DNA from 4 places in the Streptomyces sp. NPDC020807 genome. Region 1 is predicted to be linked to each of the others. Evidence: riboswitches for the same ligand, from Rfam matches in the RefSeq annotation. Region 1 holds a riboswitch; each other region holds the start of a gene.

What was found. A riboswitch is a leader RNA that binds a small molecule or an ion and turns the genes downstream of it on or off. The one in region 1 is predicted to bind cyclic di-AMP.
Positions count from the first base shown of each region.
Region 2: linked by a shared signal. The riboswitch ahead of AB0G79_RS23805 (M23 family metallopeptidase) and the one ahead of AB0G79_RS10960 (LysM peptidoglycan-binding domain-containing protein) in region 1 are both predicted to bind cyclic di-AMP.
Region 3: linked by a shared signal. The riboswitch ahead of AB0G79_RS23390 (transglycosylase family protein) and the one ahead of AB0G79_RS10960 (LysM peptidoglycan-binding domain-containing protein) in region 1 are both predicted to bind cyclic di-AMP.
Region 4: linked by a shared signal. The riboswitch ahead of AB0G79_RS15110 (LysM peptidoglycan-binding domain-containing M23 family metallopeptidase) and the one ahead of AB0G79_RS10960 (LysM peptidoglycan-binding domain-containing protein) in region 1 are both predicted to bind cyclic di-AMP.

Region 1 is NZ_JBFADU010000005.1:180,542-185,072, reverse strand. Features, by position in the region: gene AB0G79_RS10965 (alpha/beta family hydrolase) at 1-667, shown strand, start outside; gene AB0G79_RS10960 (LysM peptidoglycan-binding domain-containing protein) at 661-1,569, opposite strand; cyclic di-AMP (ydaO/yuaA leader) riboswitch at 1,574-1,758, opposite strand; gene AB0G79_RS10955 (hypothetical protein) at 2,076-2,711, shown strand; gene AB0G79_RS10950 (phosphocholine-specific phospholipase C) at 2,719-4,531, opposite strand, start outside.
Region 2 is NZ_JBFADU010000018.1:26,672-31,202, reverse strand. Features, by position in the region: gene AB0G79_RS23815 (pitrilysin family protein) at 1-377, shown strand, start outside; gene AB0G79_RS23810 (pitrilysin family protein) at 404-1,771, shown strand; cyclic di-AMP (ydaO/yuaA leader) riboswitch at 1,988-2,149, shown strand; gene AB0G79_RS23805 (M23 family metallopeptidase) at 2,157-2,939, shown strand; gene AB0G79_RS23800 (GntR family transcriptional regulator) at 3,073-3,756, shown strand; gene AB0G79_RS23795 (HPr family phosphocarrier protein) at 3,910-4,191, opposite strand; gene AB0G79_RS23790 (GNAT family N-acetyltransferase) at 4,367-4,531, shown strand, end outside.
Region 3 is NZ_JBFADU010000017.1:91,409-95,939, forward strand. Features, by position in the region: gene AB0G79_RS23380 (cytochrome P450) at 1-578, shown strand, start outside; gene AB0G79_RS23385 (transglycosylase family protein) at 697-1,893, shown strand; cyclic di-AMP (ydaO/yuaA leader) riboswitch at 2,151-2,321, shown strand; gene AB0G79_RS23390 (transglycosylase family protein) at 2,325-3,125, shown strand; gene eno (phosphopyruvate hydratase) at 3,400-4,531, shown strand, end outside.
Region 4 is NZ_JBFADU010000008.1:55,458-59,988, reverse strand. Features, by position in the region: gene AB0G79_RS15130 (aspartate aminotransferase family protein) at 1-381, shown strand, start outside; gene AB0G79_RS15125 (helix-turn-helix domain-containing protein) at 461-1,093, shown strand; gene AB0G79_RS15120 (DUF6126 family protein) at 1,123-1,275, shown strand; gene AB0G79_RS15115 (tyrosine-protein phosphatase) at 1,366-2,187, opposite strand; cyclic di-AMP (ydaO/yuaA leader) riboswitch at 2,583-2,737, shown strand; gene AB0G79_RS15110 (LysM peptidoglycan-binding domain-containing M23 family metallopeptidase) at 2,742-3,752, shown strand; gene AB0G79_RS15105 (SGNH/GDSL hydrolase family protein) at 3,929-4,531, shown strand, end outside.

The sequences.
Region 1 (4,531 bases):
CCGGAGCCGCGCCGCGCACGGACCCGTCGTGCGGGACACCGAGGTCCGGATCCCGACGGCGGGCGCCACCCTCGCCGGGCGGCTCGCCCTGCCCGACGACGCGCTCGGTGTCGTGCTCTTCGCCCACGGGAGCGGCAGTGGTCGGCACAGTCCCCGCAACCGGTCGGTCGCCGCCGCCCTCGGCAAGGCCGGACTCGGCACTCTGCTGTTCGACCTGCTGACGGAGCAGGAGGCGGCGGACCGGGCGCGGGTCTTCGACACCCCGCTGCTCGCCGGCCGTCTCGCGGGCGCCACGGAGTGGCTGGCCGGACGGCCGGAGTGCGCCGGGCTGCCGCTCGGGTACTTCGGCGCGAGTACGGGCGCGGCGGCGGCGCTGTGGGCGGCGGCGGACGCCGGCGCGGGGATCGACGCCGTGGTGTCACGAGGAGGCAGGCCCGACCTCGCCGGGGAACGGCTGGCACGGGTGCGCGCCCCGACCCTCCTCGTGGTGGGCGGCCGGGACGCGCTCGTCCTGGACCTGAACCGGCGGGCGCAGGCGCTGCTGCGCTGCGAGAACCGGCTGGCGGTCGTCGAGGGCGCCACGCACCTCTTCGCGGAACCCGGTGCCCTGGAGGAGGTGGCGGAGCTCGCCACCTCCTGGTTCACCGGGTGCTTCCGGCGTCAGTAGGCGCCGTTGACGTTGTCGATCGAGCCGTAGCGGTCGGCGGCGTAGTTGGAGGCGGCGGTGATGTTGGCGACCGGGTCGAAGAGGTCGGTCGACGTGCCGGGCACGTGGTAGGCGTCGAAGGTCGGCTGGATCACCTGGAGCAGGCCCTTCGAGGGCGTGCCGGCGGCGGCGTTGGAGTCCCACAGGTTGATGGCCTGCGGGTTGCCGGAGGACTCGCGCATGATGTTGCGGAGGATGCCGTCGTACGAGCCCGGGATGCCGTTGCGGGCCATGATGTCGAGGGACTCGCGGATCCATCCGTCGAGGTTGTCGGCGTACTGGGTGGCGGCGGGGGCGGCCTGCACGGCCCGCGCGGGGGCGGCCTGCACCGGAGCGGCGGCCCGGGCGGGGGCCTGGGCAGGAGCCGCCTGGGCAGGAGCCGCCTGGGCGGGGGCCGCGCGGCGCTCGGAGCGGCTGGCGCGGTCCGTCGTGGAGCTCTTCTTCGCCGGGGCGGAAACGGGCTTCGCGGAATTCCGACGAAGTGTCAGTTCGAGGCCGGGGTGAATGAGTGACGGATTGTCACCCACGGCGGCCCTGTTGGCCCGGTAAAGGCTCTTCCAGCCGCCCTGGATTCCCTTCTTCTGTGCGATCAGGGAAAGGGAGTCGCCGCTGACGACGGTGTACGTGCGGGCGGCCGTGGCGGCGGTCGGGGCCGAGAGCGCGACCGGCGCCGCGGCGGCGGGGGAGGCGGCGGGAGCGGCCGCGGGGGCGGCGATCGCCGGGGCTCCGGAGGCGGGTGCGGCACCGGCCGAGGCCGGGGCGATCAGCGGGAGCGCGAGGGCGACCCCACCCGTGCCGACCAGGGCGATGCCCTGGGAGACGGGACGGCGTCGGGGGCGGCGGTGCTTACCGTGAGCAGGCATGTCGGGTTCCTCTCCGGCGCCTGCGAGGTGAGCTGTCGGGTTCGGACGGGAGGTGTCCGGCCGCGCGCACGCGGCTGCACCCCGAGCCGTCCCGGGAATCCGGTCCGGCGTATTCGTGGGTCCCCCGCTCCTGCCGTCGGGTGAAAGGGAGGTATTTCGAGCGGTGGCAGGATTAGGCGATCCGCTCGAATGGGGGTGACCGTAGGCCAGGAATGCGCGGGACAACAAGAGGGGGATGGTCGGTGGAGTGCGAAAGGGGACGTGGAATTCACGGAATTCAAGATCGACCGGCCGCCGGCGGTGCGGAACTGCCGTGTGTCCCATGGCCTGCCGAGAAGTCGATCACCCTCGCGCATTCCGAAACGTGAATCACGTCACGCGGCGTTCAATGTCCGAATATGCCGAATATGCGCGAGCCGCCCCGAGTCGCCCCCGAACGCACGGGTAAAAGTCGCAAACCGGGCATTCCTCATCAAAGATGGTGCTACCCGACCGAGGAGTGCCGAATGCCGCCCGTGACCGCCCCGCCGAGCCCCGACCTCGTCGACCGCGAGGCCGCCGCGCTGTACGAGTCCGCCGCCTGGCGGCGGATCGCGGCCGACTGGACGGACGTCGGACCGGACGTCGCGCCGGAGGCCGGGGCGGTCGTCGGGGCGGTCGCTCCCGGGAAGGACTGGCGGAGCCTGCTCTCCGTCCCGGTCGACCGGCTCGTGGCCCAGGCCCTCGACTCCCTGCCGCCCGCCCTCCCCGCCGACCGCCGCCTCCCCGGCCGCCTCGGCGCCGTCCTGCCGGACCGGCTGCACGCCTGGCGACGCGTCGGCCGCGGCGACCTCCTCCCCTCGGTCCACCTCGGCTACGCCCGGCTCGTGCTCACCGAATGGGGGTGGCAGAACGCCCCGTACAAGCTGCGCGACCGGCGCGGAGCCCGTTGCGTCTGCGGGGCCCTCCTCGCCGCGCACCGCCTCGGTCACGGCAGCGCCGACACGATGAACGAGGCGGCGGCCTGGGTGATGACGGAGCTCAGGTCGCGCGGCTGGAACGACCTCATCGGACCGTGGAACCGCGCCCCCGGCCGCACGGCCGAGGACGCGGTGGCCCTCCTCGACGCCACCGTCCGGCGCGCCGCCGAAGCGGGCCGTTGAAGGGGGTTCAGCCGGTGACGCTCGGCGCGCCCGTCTCGATGTGCCCGGTGTACCGGCGTGACCAGGTGCCGTCGATGTCGGCGAAGACCGTGAAGTCGTACCAGCCGTCGTTGTACGCGACCGCGTTGAAGAAGTCCTCGCGGGAGGAGTTCGCGGCCACCGTGTACGTCCACGGCCCGTCCGAGCGGTAGGCGTTGGAGCGGATCGTGAAGGTGACGGGCCCGGCCGAGGCGTTGGTCATCCTGAACCACAGGGCCGTCCTGCCGGTCCCGGCCTCGGGCGCGAACCGGGCCGCGACCTCGACGGCCTTGCCCGCCTTCGACGCGTCGCCGATGAAGCGGCGCAGGAAGCGGTTGGGGCCCATCATCGAGATGTCGTACTTCCCGGAGCCGGACCCGAGTCCGATGTTGAAGTAGTCGGAGGCCGTGCCGCCGGCGTCGACCGTGTACTGCCACGCGGCCGTGTCCCGGTACTGGTGCGGGTGGATCGAGAAGTGCGCCGGCCGCTTGGCCTCCGCACCCTGGTTCGTCATCGAGAACCAGGCCAGGATCTTGCCGGCGGCGCCGAACTCGAACCGGTCGAGGTTGCCGTTGACCTGGTAGGGGATCGCGCGCGCCGGACGGGTGCCGGGCTCCTGCGCGGGCAGGGCGTTGTTCTGCGGGACGGGGTTCGGGAGCGGGCCGCAGGTGGCCTGTCCGATGACCTTCGCCGTCGACGGCAGGCCGGCGGGAACCCCGTACACCGGGTGCGCGAAGTCGAAGACTCCCGTCAGGTCCCCGGTCACCTTCCGCCGCCACGCGCTGATGTGGGGGCAGGTGGCAGGGGTGCCGAGGGCCGCCGTCCACGTCTCCAGGAAGCGCAGGACGGACGTGTGGTCGAAGACCTCGGAGCTGACCCAGCCGCCCCGCGTCCACGGCGACAGGACGAGCATGGGGACGCGGAAGCCGAGGCCGATCGGTACGCCGTCGAGGTACTCGCCCGGTGTTCCGGGCGGGGCGACCGGCGGCGGCACGTGGTCGAAGAAGCCGTCGTTCTCGTCGTAGTTGAGGAAGAGGACCGAGGAGTCGAAGACCTCGGGGTTCGCGGCGAGGGCGCGGTAGACGAGGTCGACGAAGTGGGCGCCGTCGCCGGGAGGCGCGTACGGGTGCTCGGAGAAGGCCTCGTTGGCGACCACCCAGGACACCTGGGGGAGCGTGCCCGCGAGCACGTCGGCGCGGATGGCGGCGGCGATGTCGTCGGGCGTGGAGCCGGTGACCTTGGGGACCGAGCCCATGCCCCGGTCGTACAGTGGGTCGCCGGGGCGCGCGTCGGTGAACTTCTTGAAGTAGGCGAGGCCGTTGTCGCCGTAGTTGTCCTGTGCGTTCTGGTAGACCTTCCAGCTCACCCCGGCCCGCTGGAGCGCCTCGGCGTACGTCTCCCAGGTGAGGCCCGACTCGTCGCCGCCGTCCTTGCTGGAGGCGTCGATCCTGCCGCTCCACAGGAAGGTCCGGTTGGGGCCCGTGGCGCTGAGCGTCGAGCAGAAGTAGGCGTCGCAGATGGTGTAGTGGTCGGCGAGGGCGTGGTGGAAGGGGATGTCCTCGCGGTCGAGGTGGCCGAGGGAGCGGGTGTTGCCGACCCCCGTCACCCAGTTGTCCATCCGGCCCTTGTTCCAGGCGGCGTGCTGCGAGGTCCAGCTGTGCGGCAGGTCGCCGTTGCACTGGGCGAGCGTCTCCCCGTCGACGCCGCCGGCGGGCGGGGTGTCGCTCAGCTTCCAGGGGTACTGGCGTCCGCCCCAGTTGGGCTGCTGGAACATGCCCCAGCCTCCGGGCAGGTTGCCCGCG
Region 2 (4,531 bases), on a different contig from region 1:
TGGGCTGGCTGGACGTGAAGACGTCCGGCGGCGTCGAGGTTCCGCAGATCGAGGCGGCCGTCGACGAGGAGCTCGCCCGCTTCGCCGCCGAGGGCCCCACGCCCGAGGAGATGGAGCGCGCGCAGGCGCAGCTGGAGCGCGAGTGGCTGGACCGCCTCGGCACGGTCGCGGGCCGCGCCGACGAACTGTGCCGGTTCGCGGTCCTGTTCGGTGACCCGCAGCTCGCCCTCACCGCCGTCGACCGGGTGCTCGACATCACGGCCGACGAGGTGCGCGAGGTCGCCGCCGCCAAGCTGCGTCCCGACAACCGCGCCGTGCTCGTCTACGAGCCCGTGGCACCCGAGCAGAGCGACGAGGAAGAGGGGGCGGACCGGTGACCGACACTGCCGCGTCTTTGACGAGCATGGACTTCCACCCGCAGCCGACGCCCGGCGAGGCCAAGCCCTGGGCCTTCCCGGCCCCGGACCGCGGCAGCCTGTCCAACGGCCTGACGGTGCTGACGAGTCACCGCCCCGGCCAGCAGGTCGTCGCCGTGGAGATCTTCCTCCCGGCGCCGCTCGACGCCGAGCCCGCCGGTCTCGACGGCGTCGCCACGATCATGGCCCGCGCGCTCTCGGAGGGCACGGACCAGCGCAGCGCCGAGGAGTTCGCGGCCGAGCTGGAGCGCTGCGGCGCGACGCTCGACGCGCACGCCGACCACCCGGGCGTACGGGTCTCCCTGGAGGTCCCGGTCTCCCGGCTGCCCAAGGCGCTCGGGCTGCTCTCCGAGGCCCTCATCTCCCCGGCGTTCCCGGTGGAGGAGATCGAGCGCCTCGTGGCCAACCGGCTCGACGAGATCCCGCACGAGGCGGCCAACCCGGCGCGGCGCGCGGCCAAGCAGCTCTCCAAGGAGCTGTTCCCGGCGGAGTCGCGGCTGTCCCGGCCGCGCCAGGGCACCGAGGAGACCGTCAAGGCGATCGACGCCGCCGCGGTCCGCGCGTTCTACGACGCGCACGTGCGGCCCGCCACGGCGACCGCCGTGGTCGTCGGCGACCTGACCGGTGTCGACCTCGACAAGCTCCTCGCCGAGACGCTGGGCGCCTGGACGGGCGAGCCGGGCGAGCCGCTGCCGATGCCGTCGATCACCGCCGACGACACCGGACGGGTCGTCATCGTGGACCGGCCGGGCGCGGTCCAGACCCAGTTGCTGATCGGCCGGATCGGTCCGGACCGTCACGACAGCGTCTGGGCGGCTCAGGTCCTCGGCACGTACTGCCTGGGCGGCACGCTCACGTCCCGGCTCGACCGGGTCCTGCGCGAGGAGAAGGGCTACACGTACGGCGTGCGGGCCTTCGGGCAGGTGCTGCGCTCCGACGCCGAGGGGCGCGGCGCGTCGATGCTCGCGATCAGCGGTTCGGTCGACACCCCCAACACCGGTCCGGCACTTGACGACCTGTGGAAGGTGCTGCGGACCCTCGCCGCCGAGGGCCTCACCGACGGCGAGCGCGAGACCGCCGTGCAGAACCTGGTGGGCGTGGCCCCGCTCAAGTACGAGACGGCCGGTTCGGTCGCCGGGACGCTCGCCGACCAGGTCGAGCAGCACCTCCCGGACGACTACCAGGCCCGGTTGTACGCCCGGCTGGCCGAGACGGGCACGGTCGAGGCGACCGCCGCCGTCGTCAACGCCTTCCCGGTGGACCGGCTCGTCACCGTCCTGGTGGGCGACGCGGCGCAGATCGCGGAGCCGGTGCGCGCGCTCGGGATCGGCGAGGTCACGGTCGTGACGGGCTGATCCGACGGGCTGACAACCAGCTTGCCGGCACGGCCCGAGGAGGCCCCGACGTCATGGTTTCGTCGGGGCCTTCCGCTATGTCTGAATTGGGAACAAGTCGACAGTATGACCTGTGGCATGTCTTACAAACAGGCGTGTCTGTTTGGTGATGGGAAGACGGGACGCATAGCGTCGGGGCGGCTGTCCGGCAGTTGCACGTGCCGCACCCGCGGCGACGGACAGTCATCGCCGAGTCCCCGTCAGGCGCGAGCCTGGGGAGCCGGGGACCCATAGTCCCTGGGGTGAATCGGGCGCCTTCGTCACCGACGGAGGGGCTCGTAGGAGACCTTCCTGCTCCGAACCCGTCAGCTAACCCGGTAGGCGAGAAGGAAGGAAAGGAACAGCCTTGGCGTTCACCCGTGCCACCGGGAAGCATCGTGGTCCGAGCCGGATGGCTCGCCGCAGCGCGGGTATAGCGGGCGTCGCGACGCTCGCGACCACCGGCGTCATAGGAACCCTCGCCTCCCCGGCGCTCGCCGCCGACGGTGACAACCGCTCCGCCGAGGACACCGGGCTCACCCAGGTGATCACCGAGGACTCCCTCGCGGACCGGGTCAACGCCCAGGTCGCCGCCCAGGAGCAGGAGGCCTTCGAGGCCGCCGCCAAGGCGAAGGCCGAGGCCGAGGCCCGCGCGGAGGCCAAGCGCAAGGCCGAGGCCCGCGCCAAGGAGGTCCGCGAGGAGCGCGAGCGCGCCGCCCGCGAGGCCGAGCGCCGCCGCCTCGCCACCTTCCAGCTCCCCGTCGCCGGCTCGTACGTGAGCACCGGCTACAAGACCGGCGGCTCGCTCTGGTCCTCCGGCAGCCACTCCGGCATCGACTTCCACGCCGCCTACGGCAGCAGCGTCGTCTCCGTCGGCTCCGGCACCGTCGTCGAGGCCGGCTGGGGCGGCGCGTACGGCAACAACATCGTCATCCAGATGAACGACGGCACGTACACCCAGTACGGGCACCTCTCGTCCATCGGGGTCTACGTCGGCCAGACCGTCGAGCCGGGCCAGCAGATAGGCATCTCGGGCTCGACCGGCAACTCGACCGGCCCCCACCTCCACTTCGAGGCCCGGACGGGCGCCGAGTACGGCTCGGACATCAACCCCATCACGTACCTCCGCGCCCGCGGCGTCAGCCTCTGACGTACCGCGCGTTCCGCGTCACGAAAGCCCCGGCTCGTCCAGAGCCGGGGCTTTTTGAATTCTCGGGGGGCATCGGAATTTCCGCTCTGCTGCAATAGAGTCGGTCTCTCGCGGAAGAAAGCGGAGGTCGGTCATGCGCGTTCCCGCGCAATCGGTATGCACGGCGATCCGGGACGACATCGTCTCGGGCGTCTTCGAGCGGGGAGGGCGGCTGACCGAGGAGCAGCTCGCCCGCCGCTACGGGGTCTCCCGTGTCCCGGTCCGCGAGGCCCTGCGCACCCTGGAGTCCGAGGGCTTCGTCGTCACCCGGCGGCACGCCGGCGCCCACGTCGCCGAACCCACCGAACAGGAGGCGGCCGATCTCCTCGACATGCGGGCCCTCCTCGAACCGCTGGGCGCCGCCAGGGCCGCGCAGCGGCGTACGGAGGCGCACCTCAAGGTGTTGCGGGGCCTGGTCAGGCTGGGGCAGGAGCGGGCCAGGCGCGGCCAGGGCGAGGATCTGCGGGCGCTCGGGGCCTGGTTCCACGAGACCCTCGCGCAGGCCTCCGGCAGCCCGGCCCTGACGGCGCTGCTGACCCAGCTGCGGCACAAGATCGCCTGGATGTACGCGGTCGACCAGCCGGCCAAGCCCGTCGAGGCCTGGGCGGAGCACGGCGCCATCGTGGACGCGGTCGCGCGGGGGGACGCCGAGCGGGCCAGGGCGCTGACCGCCCTGCACGCGGAACGCACGCTCGGGCTGCACCGGCTCAAAAGACCGGACGGCGCCCGCGTGAGGGTTTCGCAACATGTCGTCAACACGGCGAGCGGCCGGAATTAACATGCGCGCCGTATACAAAGAGACGTATGCGGGGGGAAATTCGAACCGCGCTTTTCGTGCTGCCTGGAAAAGGTGAAACCGGCGCTCCGGAATGCGAATGGCCCGGCCGCCGGAATTCCGGCGGCCGGGCCATTCGTCGTGCGGTGGTCCGGATCAGACGGTCTCGGGGAGCTCGTCCAGGCCCTCGGCGACCAGCTTCGCGAGGCGGTCGAGAGCGGTCTCGGCGCCCTCGGCGTCGGAAGCGAGGACGACCTCCTCGCCGCCCTGCGCACCCAGGCCGAGCACCGCGAGCATGGACGCGGCGTTCACGGGGGTGCCCTCGGACTTGGCGATCGTCACCGGCACGCCGGAAGCCGTGGCGGCACGGACGAAGATGGACGCGGGGCGGGCGTGCAGGCCCTCGGCCCAGCCGACGTTGACGCGGCGCTCAGCCATGGTGTTGCCCTTCGGGTCTCAAGCGGGTTGTCTAGACCAGTCTCTCACGGGATGCGCGGTGCTCAAGCCGACCTTCGGCCCGGAACGGACCGTCTTTCGGCCCTCCCCACCTTGCCCGCCCGCCGCGCGCCGCGCGACCGATGCCCGTAGGGCGTACCACCCTTAGGCTGACCCCATGCAGAGCGCCTCGGAGCCGTCGGAGCACGCCTACCCCGATCACTGGGAGGCCGACGTGGTGCTCCGGGACGGCGGCACCGCGCGCATCAGGCCCATCACCGTCGACGACGCCGACCGGCTCGTCAGCTTCTACGAGCAGGTCTCGGACGAGTCGAAGTACTAC
Region 3 (4,531 bases), on a different contig from region 1:
AGCACCTCACGGAGAACGAGGCCGCCGCCATGGCCTTCATCATCCTGTTCGCCGGTTTCGAGACGACCGTCAACCTCATCGGCAACGGCGTCTACCAGCTGCTGCGCCGGCCCGAGGAGCGCGAGCGGCTCCAGGGCTCGCTGGCGGCGGGGGAGACGGGGCTCCTGGAGACGGGCGTCGAGGAGCTGCTGCGGTTCGACGGTCCGGTGGAGATGGCGACCTGGCGGTACGCGACGCGGGCGCTGACCATCGGCGGGCAGGAGATCCCGGCGGGCGATCCGGTGCTCGTCGTCCTGGCCGCCGCGAACCGGGACCCGGAGCGCTTCGCCGACCCGGACGTCCTCGACCTCTCGCGGCGGGACAGCCAGCACCTGGGGTACGGGCACGGGATCCACTACTGCCTGGGTGCGCCGCTCGCCCGGCTGGAGGGGCAGACCGCGCTCGCGACGCTGCTGACTCGCCTGCCGGACCTGCGACTTGCCGCCGATCCGGACGAACTGCGCTGGCGCGGCGGGCTCATCATGAGGGGGTTGCGCACGCTTCCGGTGGAATTCTCCCCTTCCGGGCGCGTTCAGTGAGTTGACGATCCGTCAGAACTGTGATCTTCGCGTGATCGGGGCTCCATCGACTTGTGACGGGCGTTCGAATGCCGCTACGTTTCCCGGCAGTCTCAGCCGTCACGCGAAAGGCCTCCCTATGCGCTCCGGGAACGGACGACACCGTCGCCCCCGTCAGGCCCCCGCCCTCGTCGTCGCCGCGGGGGTGACCGGGTCCGCCATGGCGCTGCCGCTGCTCGCCACCGGATCCGCCTCCGCCGCCGACGCCGCCACCTGGGACCGGGTCGCCGAGTGCGAGTCCGGCAGCCAGTGGAGCGCGAACTTCGGCAACGGGATGTACGGCGGCCTCCAGTTCACCCAGGACAGCTGGGAGCGGAACGGCGGCCTCGCGTACGCGCCCAGCCCCGACCTCGCCAGCCGCGCCCAGCAGATCGCGGTGGCCGACAAGGCGTTCGCCGCCGGCGGCACGGACTGGGCGACCTGCGCGCCGATCGCGGGCCTCAGGAACGACGGCAAGGCCACCGGAGTCGACCCGGGCCCGGCCACGCCCTCGGCGACGTCCACGGGGCCCGTCGCGGAGTCGAACCGGACCTCCGAGGTGCCGTCGGCGTCCGCGGCGACACCTTCTGACGCCTCCTCCGCCTCCTCCGCCGACGGTTCCGCCGGTACGTCCGCGGGTACGCCGTCGGGCGCCCCCTCCGAGGACGCGAAGGCCCCGGAGCGCTCGGTCGCCCCCGCCGCCCCCGTGACGCCCGCCACCCCGGCGACGCCCGCGACCCCGGCCACGCCCGGGACGCCGAGCGCCCCCGCGACCGGCGCCACCCCGACGACGCCCGGCACGCCGACCGCTCCCGGTACGGGGAAGCCCTCGGCGCCCACCACACCCGACACGCCCACCGCCCCGGTCGCGCCCGACGCCTCGGTGACGCCCGTCGCCCCCGACGGCTCCGGCACGCCCACCACGCCCGTAACGCCCGGTACGTCCGAAACGCCCGATGCGGCGGCGGGTGACGCCTCGTCGGTCGCGCCCGGCACGGGCAAGCATCGGGGTGCCCCCGCCCCGGAGGAAACCGACAAGGCAGGTAAAACCGACATCACCGACTCCACGACTGACGCGGTGAAGGATTCGGGCACAACGGACAGTCAGGGCGCTTCGGACGCGTACACCGTGCGGCCGGGTGACAACCTGTCGGAGATTGCACAGGAGAACGAACTCCCCGGCGGCTGGAACGCCCTCTATGACGCCAACCGCGGGACGGTGGGCGCCGATCCGGACCACATCCTCCCTGGTCAGAGCCTCGATCTGACGGTCGGTTCGGAATCCAAGGCGGAGTAGTTCGCGGTCTTATGTCCGCATTTGGGTAAGTGAGACATGGGTCTCTTCGTCCCAACTGGCGTGTCACTACCGCGAACTTTGCTCCCGTCACCTCCCACCTGCGCAAACGCCCCCCGCCGGAGGGCAAGTAGGGGCGAATTCTCCGCAATGTCGCCCTTTGAGCTTCCGGCGGGCTTGTGCCTATGGTCGTAACCGCTCGCCACCGCGGGCCCCGTCGACCGAAACGCCGAATCCTGCCGTCGGTCGAGGGAACAGTCGTCGCGCAAGCGCCGAAGGCAGGAGTGGGGGACCCAAGGTAAGTGCCGGTCCCGGCCGTTGAGAGACGGCCGAGAACGGCTTGGGGTGAAGCCGCGTGCAAGGACACGCGGCCGGGCAACTTTCCGGCCCGAACCCGACAGCTCACCTCACAGGCGTCGGTGAGGAGATTCCCCATGCTGTTTTCCGCCAAGGGCAAGCACCGTCGTCCCTCCAAGGCCACCCAGGTCGCCGCTCTCGTCGGCGTGACCGGCGTCGCCGTCGCCGCCCCGCTGATGACCGCGGGCACCGCCTCGGCCGCCACCGCCTCCGAGTGGGACCGCGTCGCCCAGTGCGAGTCGACCGGCAACTGGTCCATCAACACGGGCAACGGCTACTACGGCGGCCTGCAGTTCTCGGCGTCCACCTGGGCCGCGTACGGCGGCACCGCCTACGCCCCGACCGCCGACCAGGCGTCGAAGTCCCAGCAGATCGCCGTCGCCGAGAAGGTCCTGGCGAGCCAGGGCAAGGGCGCGTGGCCGAGCTGTGGCGTGGGCCTCTCCGGCGCCTCGTACTCCGGCGGCTCGGACTCCGGCTCCTCGTCGAGCAGCTCCTCGTCGAGCAGCTCCTCCTCGAACTCGGGCTCCTCCTCGTACTCGAAGAAGAGCTCCTCTTCCTCCAGCAGCTCGAACGGCTACACCCAGCAGCGCAAGGCCGAGCAGCCGACCACCCGCAGCGAGCAGCGCCAGGCCCCCAAGCAGTCGACGCAGCAGTACGCCGCGCCGAAGGCCGCCACGCAGAAGACCGTCACCACCCCGACCGGCAAGACGGTCAAGAAGGGCGACGGCGAGTACACGGTCAAGGCCGGCGACACGCTCAGCAAGATCGCCCAGGCGCAGGGCGTCACGGGCGGCTGGGCCAAGCTCTTCGACCTGAACAAGGACATCGTCGACAACGCCGACCTCATCTACGTGGGCCAGCAGCTCCACCTGAAGTGAGTCTGACGACGAACCCGCGGTGACCACCCCGCTCCGGCGCGCCTTCCCCCGTGCGCGCCGGAGCGGGGTTCTCCCCGTTTTCGGGGAGAACTTTGATTACTGTCCAGTAATTCTCGGGTCCTTCGTCCCGACATGCCCACCCTTGGGCCCTTTTTCGTCCCAGGGTGCGGGCGCACGGCTGGCCGGAGCCCCGGAGCCGGTTAGGCTCTTGTCGCAAGGCCAAGCGACCCTGCACCGACCTTGCGTCACATCCAGCGTCACATCCCAGAAGGAGATGCTCGTGCCGTCCATCGACGTCGTCGTAGCCCGGGAAATCCTGGACTCCCGAGGCAACCCCACGGTCGAGGTCGAGGTCGGCCTCGACGACGGCAGCACCGGCCGTGCTGCTGTTCCGTCCGGCGCCTCCACCGGTGCCTTCGAGGCCATCGAGCTCCGCGACGGTGACCCGAACCGTTACCTGGGCAAGGGTGTCGAGAAGGCCGTCCTCGCCGTCATCGAGCAGATCGGCCCGGAGCTCGTCGGCTACGACGCCACCGAGCAGCGCCTGATCGACCAGGCCATGTTCGACCTCGACGCCACCGAGAACAAGGGCTCGCTCGGCGCGAACGCCATCCTCGGCGTCTCGCTCGCCGTCGCGCACGCCGCCTCCGAGGCGTCCGACCTCCCGCTCTTCCGCTACCTGGGCGGCCCGAACGCGCACCTGCTGCCCGTTCCGATGATGAACATCCTCAACGGTGGGTCGCACGCCGACTCCAACGTCGACATCCAGGAGTTCATGATCGCCCCGATCGGCGCGGAGTCCTTCTCCGAGGCCCTTCGCTGGGGTGCGGAGATCTACCACACGCTCAAGAGCGTGCTGAAGCGCAAGGGCCTCTCCACCGGCCTCGGCGACGAGGGCGGCTTCGCCCCGAACCTGGAGTCGAACCGCGCCGCCCTCGACCTCATCGTCGAGGCCATCAAGGAGGCCGGCTACGCCCCCGGCACCGATGTCGCGCTCGCGCTCGACGTCGCCGCGTCCGAGTTCTACAAGGACGGCAAGTACGAGTTCGAGGGCAAGTCCCGCTCGGCCGCCGAGATGACCGAGTACTACGAGGAGCTCGTCGCCGCGTACCCGATGGTCTCCATCGAGGACCCGCTGTTCGAGGACGACTGGGCGGGCTGGAAGGTCCTCACCGACAAGCTGGGCTCCAAGGTCCAGATCGTCGGCGACGACCTCTTCGTCACCAACCCGGAGCGTCTGGCCCGCGGCATCGAGGAGGGCACCGCGAACGCCCTCCTGGTCAAGGTCAACCAGATCGGTTCGCTGACCGAGACCCTCGACGCCGTCGAGCTCGCCCAGCGCAACGGCTTCAAGTGCATGATGTCCCACCGCTCCGGCGAGACCGAGGACGTCACCATCGCCGACC
Region 4 (4,531 bases), on a different contig from region 1:
CGCTCGCGCCTGGAGGAGCTCGTGCCCCGGTACGAGCTGCTGCACCAGGTGCGGGGGCGCGGTCTGATGATCGGCATCGAGTTCGGCCGGCCGACCTCGCTGGGCCTGCGCGGCCGGTGGGCGATGCTCCAGGCGGCCCGCAAGGGGCTCTTCGCCCAGATGGTCGTCGTGCCGCTGCTCCAGCGGCACAGGATCCTCACCCAGGTCTCCGGGGACCACCTGGAGGTGATCAAGCTGATTCCGCCGCTGGTCGTCGACGAGGCGGACGTGGACCGGTTCGTGACCGCCTTCACGGCCGTCATGGACGACGCCCACGGCGGCGGTGGTCTGATGTGGGACTTCGGGCGCACACTGGTGAAGCAGGCGGTCGCCCAGCGCTGACCCCGTGCGTATGCCGGAGAGTTTTTGCCTCTGGGGCAAGAAACTTGCCTCAGAGGCATGATCCTGGCGGAATGGACGCATGGACCACGTCCCCGGGGAGACCTCCCCGGCCCCCGCCACCGCCGCCGACCTGCTGCCGGACGTCGCCCCGCAGCTGCGGGCCCTGCGCCGCCGCCGGGGGCTCACCCTGGAGGCCGCCGCCCACCGGGCCGGACTCTCGCCGGCCCACCTCTCCCGGCTGGAGACGGGGAACCGGCAGCCCTCGCTCCCGATGCTGCTCGCCCTCGCCCGTACCTACGGTACGACGGTCTCCGAGCTGCTCGGCGAGGCCCCTCCCGAGCACGACCCCGTCGTCCGGGCGGGCCGCTCCGACCCCGTCGAGGCCGACGGCTGGATCTACCGCCAGGCGGGCGGCGCCGGGCGCGCCCTCCAGTGCCTGCGCGTCCACGTGCCGTACGCCACGAAGGCCGACATCGTGCGCGTCCATCCCGGCGAGGAGTGGATCCACGTCCTGGAGGGGCAGGTGCGGCTCGCCCTCGGCGACGCCGTCCACGTCCTCGATCCCGGGGACAGCGCGCACTTCGACTCGCTCGTCCCGCACCGCATCGGCGCCGCCACGCGCGGCGGCGCCGAGCTGCTCTTCGTCCACACCCTGATGCAGAGCCCCGTCGCCGAGCGGTGTCTCGGCGACGGGACCCCGCACCGGCGCTGAACCCCTCAGAAAGGACCGACATGCCTGGAATGTCAGAGAAGTCCGCGGCGATCACCGGCGAGGAGCGCGGTGAGGGCAAGTTCCCGAAGGGGCTCGTGCTCCGCCTCTTCGCCTACCTGATCGCCGGTCACCTCTTCGCCGGCTTCCTCTACCTGCTGTTCAGCATGGGCGCCGGCCAGTGAGGGGCCGCAGCCAGTGAGGGGCCGCAGCCGGTGAGGGGCCGCGGCGGGTGAGGGGCCGCGACCGGTAGGGGTCGCCGGGAGCGGGGTGTCCTACGCCTCCGTGAGCAGACGCTCGCGGAGGCGTTCGCGCGTCTCGGGGGAGAGCTTCAGGCCCTCCGTGAGGTACGCCTCCACCGAACCCCAGGCCGCCTCGACCGATTCCAGGGCGGCCCGCAGGTACTCCACCCGCGCGTCGAAGAGCGGGCTGAGCAGCTCCATCACCTCGGGCGACATGGCGTCCGCCGAGGTGGAGCTGCGGCGCACCTTGTAGCGGCGGTGCGGGGCGTTCGACTTCACGTAGTCGGCCTCGATGGCCTCCCGCTCGACGCCGACCGCGAGCAGGGTGACCGCGATGGAGAGGCCCGCGCGGTCCTTGCCGGCCGCGCAGTGCATGAGGGCCGGGACGCTGTCCTCCGCCAGGGCGTGCAGGAGCCGGCTGTGCTCGGCGGTCCGCTCGACCAGCATCGTCCGGTACGAATCGGACATACGGGCCGCCGCCTTGCCGTCGCCCAGGATCTCCCGCAGCTGCACGACGTCGCCGTCGCGGACCATCTTCCAGAACTCCTTGCCGTCGGCCGGGTCGCTCAGCGGTATGTTCACGTTCCGCACGCCGGGGAGCTCGACGTCCGCGCCCTCGATCTGGCGGTCCGCGGTGTTGCGGAAGTCGAAGACGGTGTGGAGGTTCAGCGAGGCGAGGAAGGCCGCGTCCTCCTCGGTCGCGTGGGCGAGGTGGCCGCTGCGGAAGAGGCGCCCGGGACGGACCGCCCGCCCGTCCGTCGTCGGCAGGCCGCCCACGTCCCGGAAGTTGCGGACCTCCGCGAGCTCGGGCTCGTTCGCGTCGATGGGCGGGACCTGCGGCAGCTGCTGCGTCACGGATGCTCCTGGTGGTCGGTGTTCGGGTGCCGGGCACGCGAGATCGGTTCCTGGCGCAATCATCCAGGTGACGACGTGTCGGCGCACCCCATCTGGTGGAAATGGGCGATCTGTCCGTTATGAGGCCTAGGCCACAACGCGCCCCGCTTGAAGGTGAGATGAGAGGCCGCTCGTGAGCAGGGTCATAGAGGTGACGGATCGTGGTCGGAGGCCCGGAGCAATTCCCGTGCACGAAAAGGAAATCGAGGGACCGTCATCCACGCAGGGTGATCGAAATTCGGCCGGGAAATAGCCGCCGATCTTGGGAAGGGAAAAGTGCGGCTTGTTTGCTCCGACCCCGCTCGTCTAGCGTCGCCATCAATCCGGTCGGACCGCCTAATCCTGCCACCGCCCGGAATCCGCACTCATCCCATGCACGGCAGGAGCGGGGGACCCAGGAATGACGCCGGTCCCGCGACGCAGGACGGCTTGGGGTGAAGCCGCGTGACACGCGGCCGGGCATCTCCAGTCCGAACCCGACAGCTCACCTCGTAGGCGCCGGAGAGGAATTCGCCATGCCCGCGAAGGGTAAGCACCGCCGTCCCAAGTTCAGCCCCCTGACCCGCGGCCTCGTCGCCGCCGGTACGGGCGGCGCCGTCGTCGCCCTGCCGATCTTCGGCGCCACCGGGGCCTACGCCGCCGAGCAGGCCGCCCCGGCCGCCGTTCCCGCCCAGGCCGTGACCGTCGCCGCCCAGGCGAAGGCCCCCGCCGCGCTGAAGGCGACCCCGGTCGCCGCCGTGAAGGCCGCCCCGAAGACGTACTCCGTCGTCAGCGGCGACTACCTCTCGAAGATCGCCGACGAGCAGAACGTCGCCGGTGGCTGGGAGAAGCTCTACGAGGACAACCGCCAGGTCGTCGGTGAGGACCCCTCGCTGATCATGCCCGGCATGAAGCTGACCCTCGGTGCGAAGAGCACCCCGGCCGGCACCGTGAAGGCCGCCCCGAAGAGCACCGTGAAGGCGCACTCCCAGAAGGCGCAGACCAAGAAGAAGTCGTCCTCGGCCTCCTCTTCCTCGTCCTCCTCCGCCGCCTCGTCGCCCTCCTCCTCTTCCTCCTCGAAGAACGGCGACACCCAGCGCGCCTCCCGCAGCACCGAGCGCACCTCCGTGGCCGCCACCTCGTCCGGCTGGGTCGCCCCCGTCGGCAACGGCGTCTCCACCCCGTACCGCGCCTCCGGCTCCATGTGGTCCTCCGGCTACCACACCGGTGCCGACTTCATCGCCTCCTCCGGCACCACCGTCCGCGCCGTCGGCGCCGGCACGGTCGTCTCCGCCGGCTGGAGCGGCGCCTACGGCAACGAGGTCGTCATCCAGCACGCCGACGGCAACTACTCGCAGTACGCGCACCTCTCGTCCCTCTCCGTCTCCGCCGGCCAGCAGGTCGGCGGCGGCCAGCAGATCGGCCTCTCCGGCTCGACCGGCAACTCCACCGGCCCGCACCTGCACTTCGAGATCCGCACCTCGCCGAGCTACGGCTCGGACATCGACCCGCTCGCGTACCTGCGCGGCCACGGCGTCTCCATCTGACGCACGCGCTGACGCACGCCCCCCCCGCGCGCACCACGACGACGGCCCGGCACCTGTGTGCCGGGCCGTCGCCGTATTCCGTCTTGGGGAATTCTTTATCGGTGGCATATGTCACTGCTCGTCAACCCCTCCCTACGGTCGCGTAGGTCACATTCGAAAGGGAAGGATGTGCACCCGTGGCAGACGATTCGAGATCAGAAGACAAGAACGCCATCGGGTCGTACGCGGCGATCGGCGACAGTTTCACCGAGGGCGTCGGAGACCCCGGGCCCGACGGGACCTTCGTCGGCTGGGCGGACCGCTTCGCGGTCCTGCTCGCCGACCAGCTGCCGGAGCACGACACCTTCCGCTACGCCAACCTGGCCGTACGGGGACGCCTGCTCGACCAGATCGTGGCGGAACAGGTCCCGAGGGCGAAGGAACTCGCCCCCGACCTGGTGACCTTCTGCGCCGGCGGCAACGACATCATCCGCCCCGGCACGGACCCCGACGACGTGGCCGAGCGCTTCGAGCGCGCCGTAGCGGACCTCACCTCCGCCGTCGGCACGGTCATGGTGACCACCGGCTTCGACACCCGTGACGTCCCCGTGCTCAAGCACCTGCGGGGGAAGATCGCCACGTACACCGCGCACGTGCGGTCCATCGCCGACCGGTACGACTGCCCGGTCCTCGACCTGTGGTCCCTCAAGTCCGTGCAGGACCGGCGGGCCTGGGACGACGACCGGCTCCACCTCTCGGCCGACGGCCACACCCGGGTCGCGCTCCGCGCCGCCCAGGTC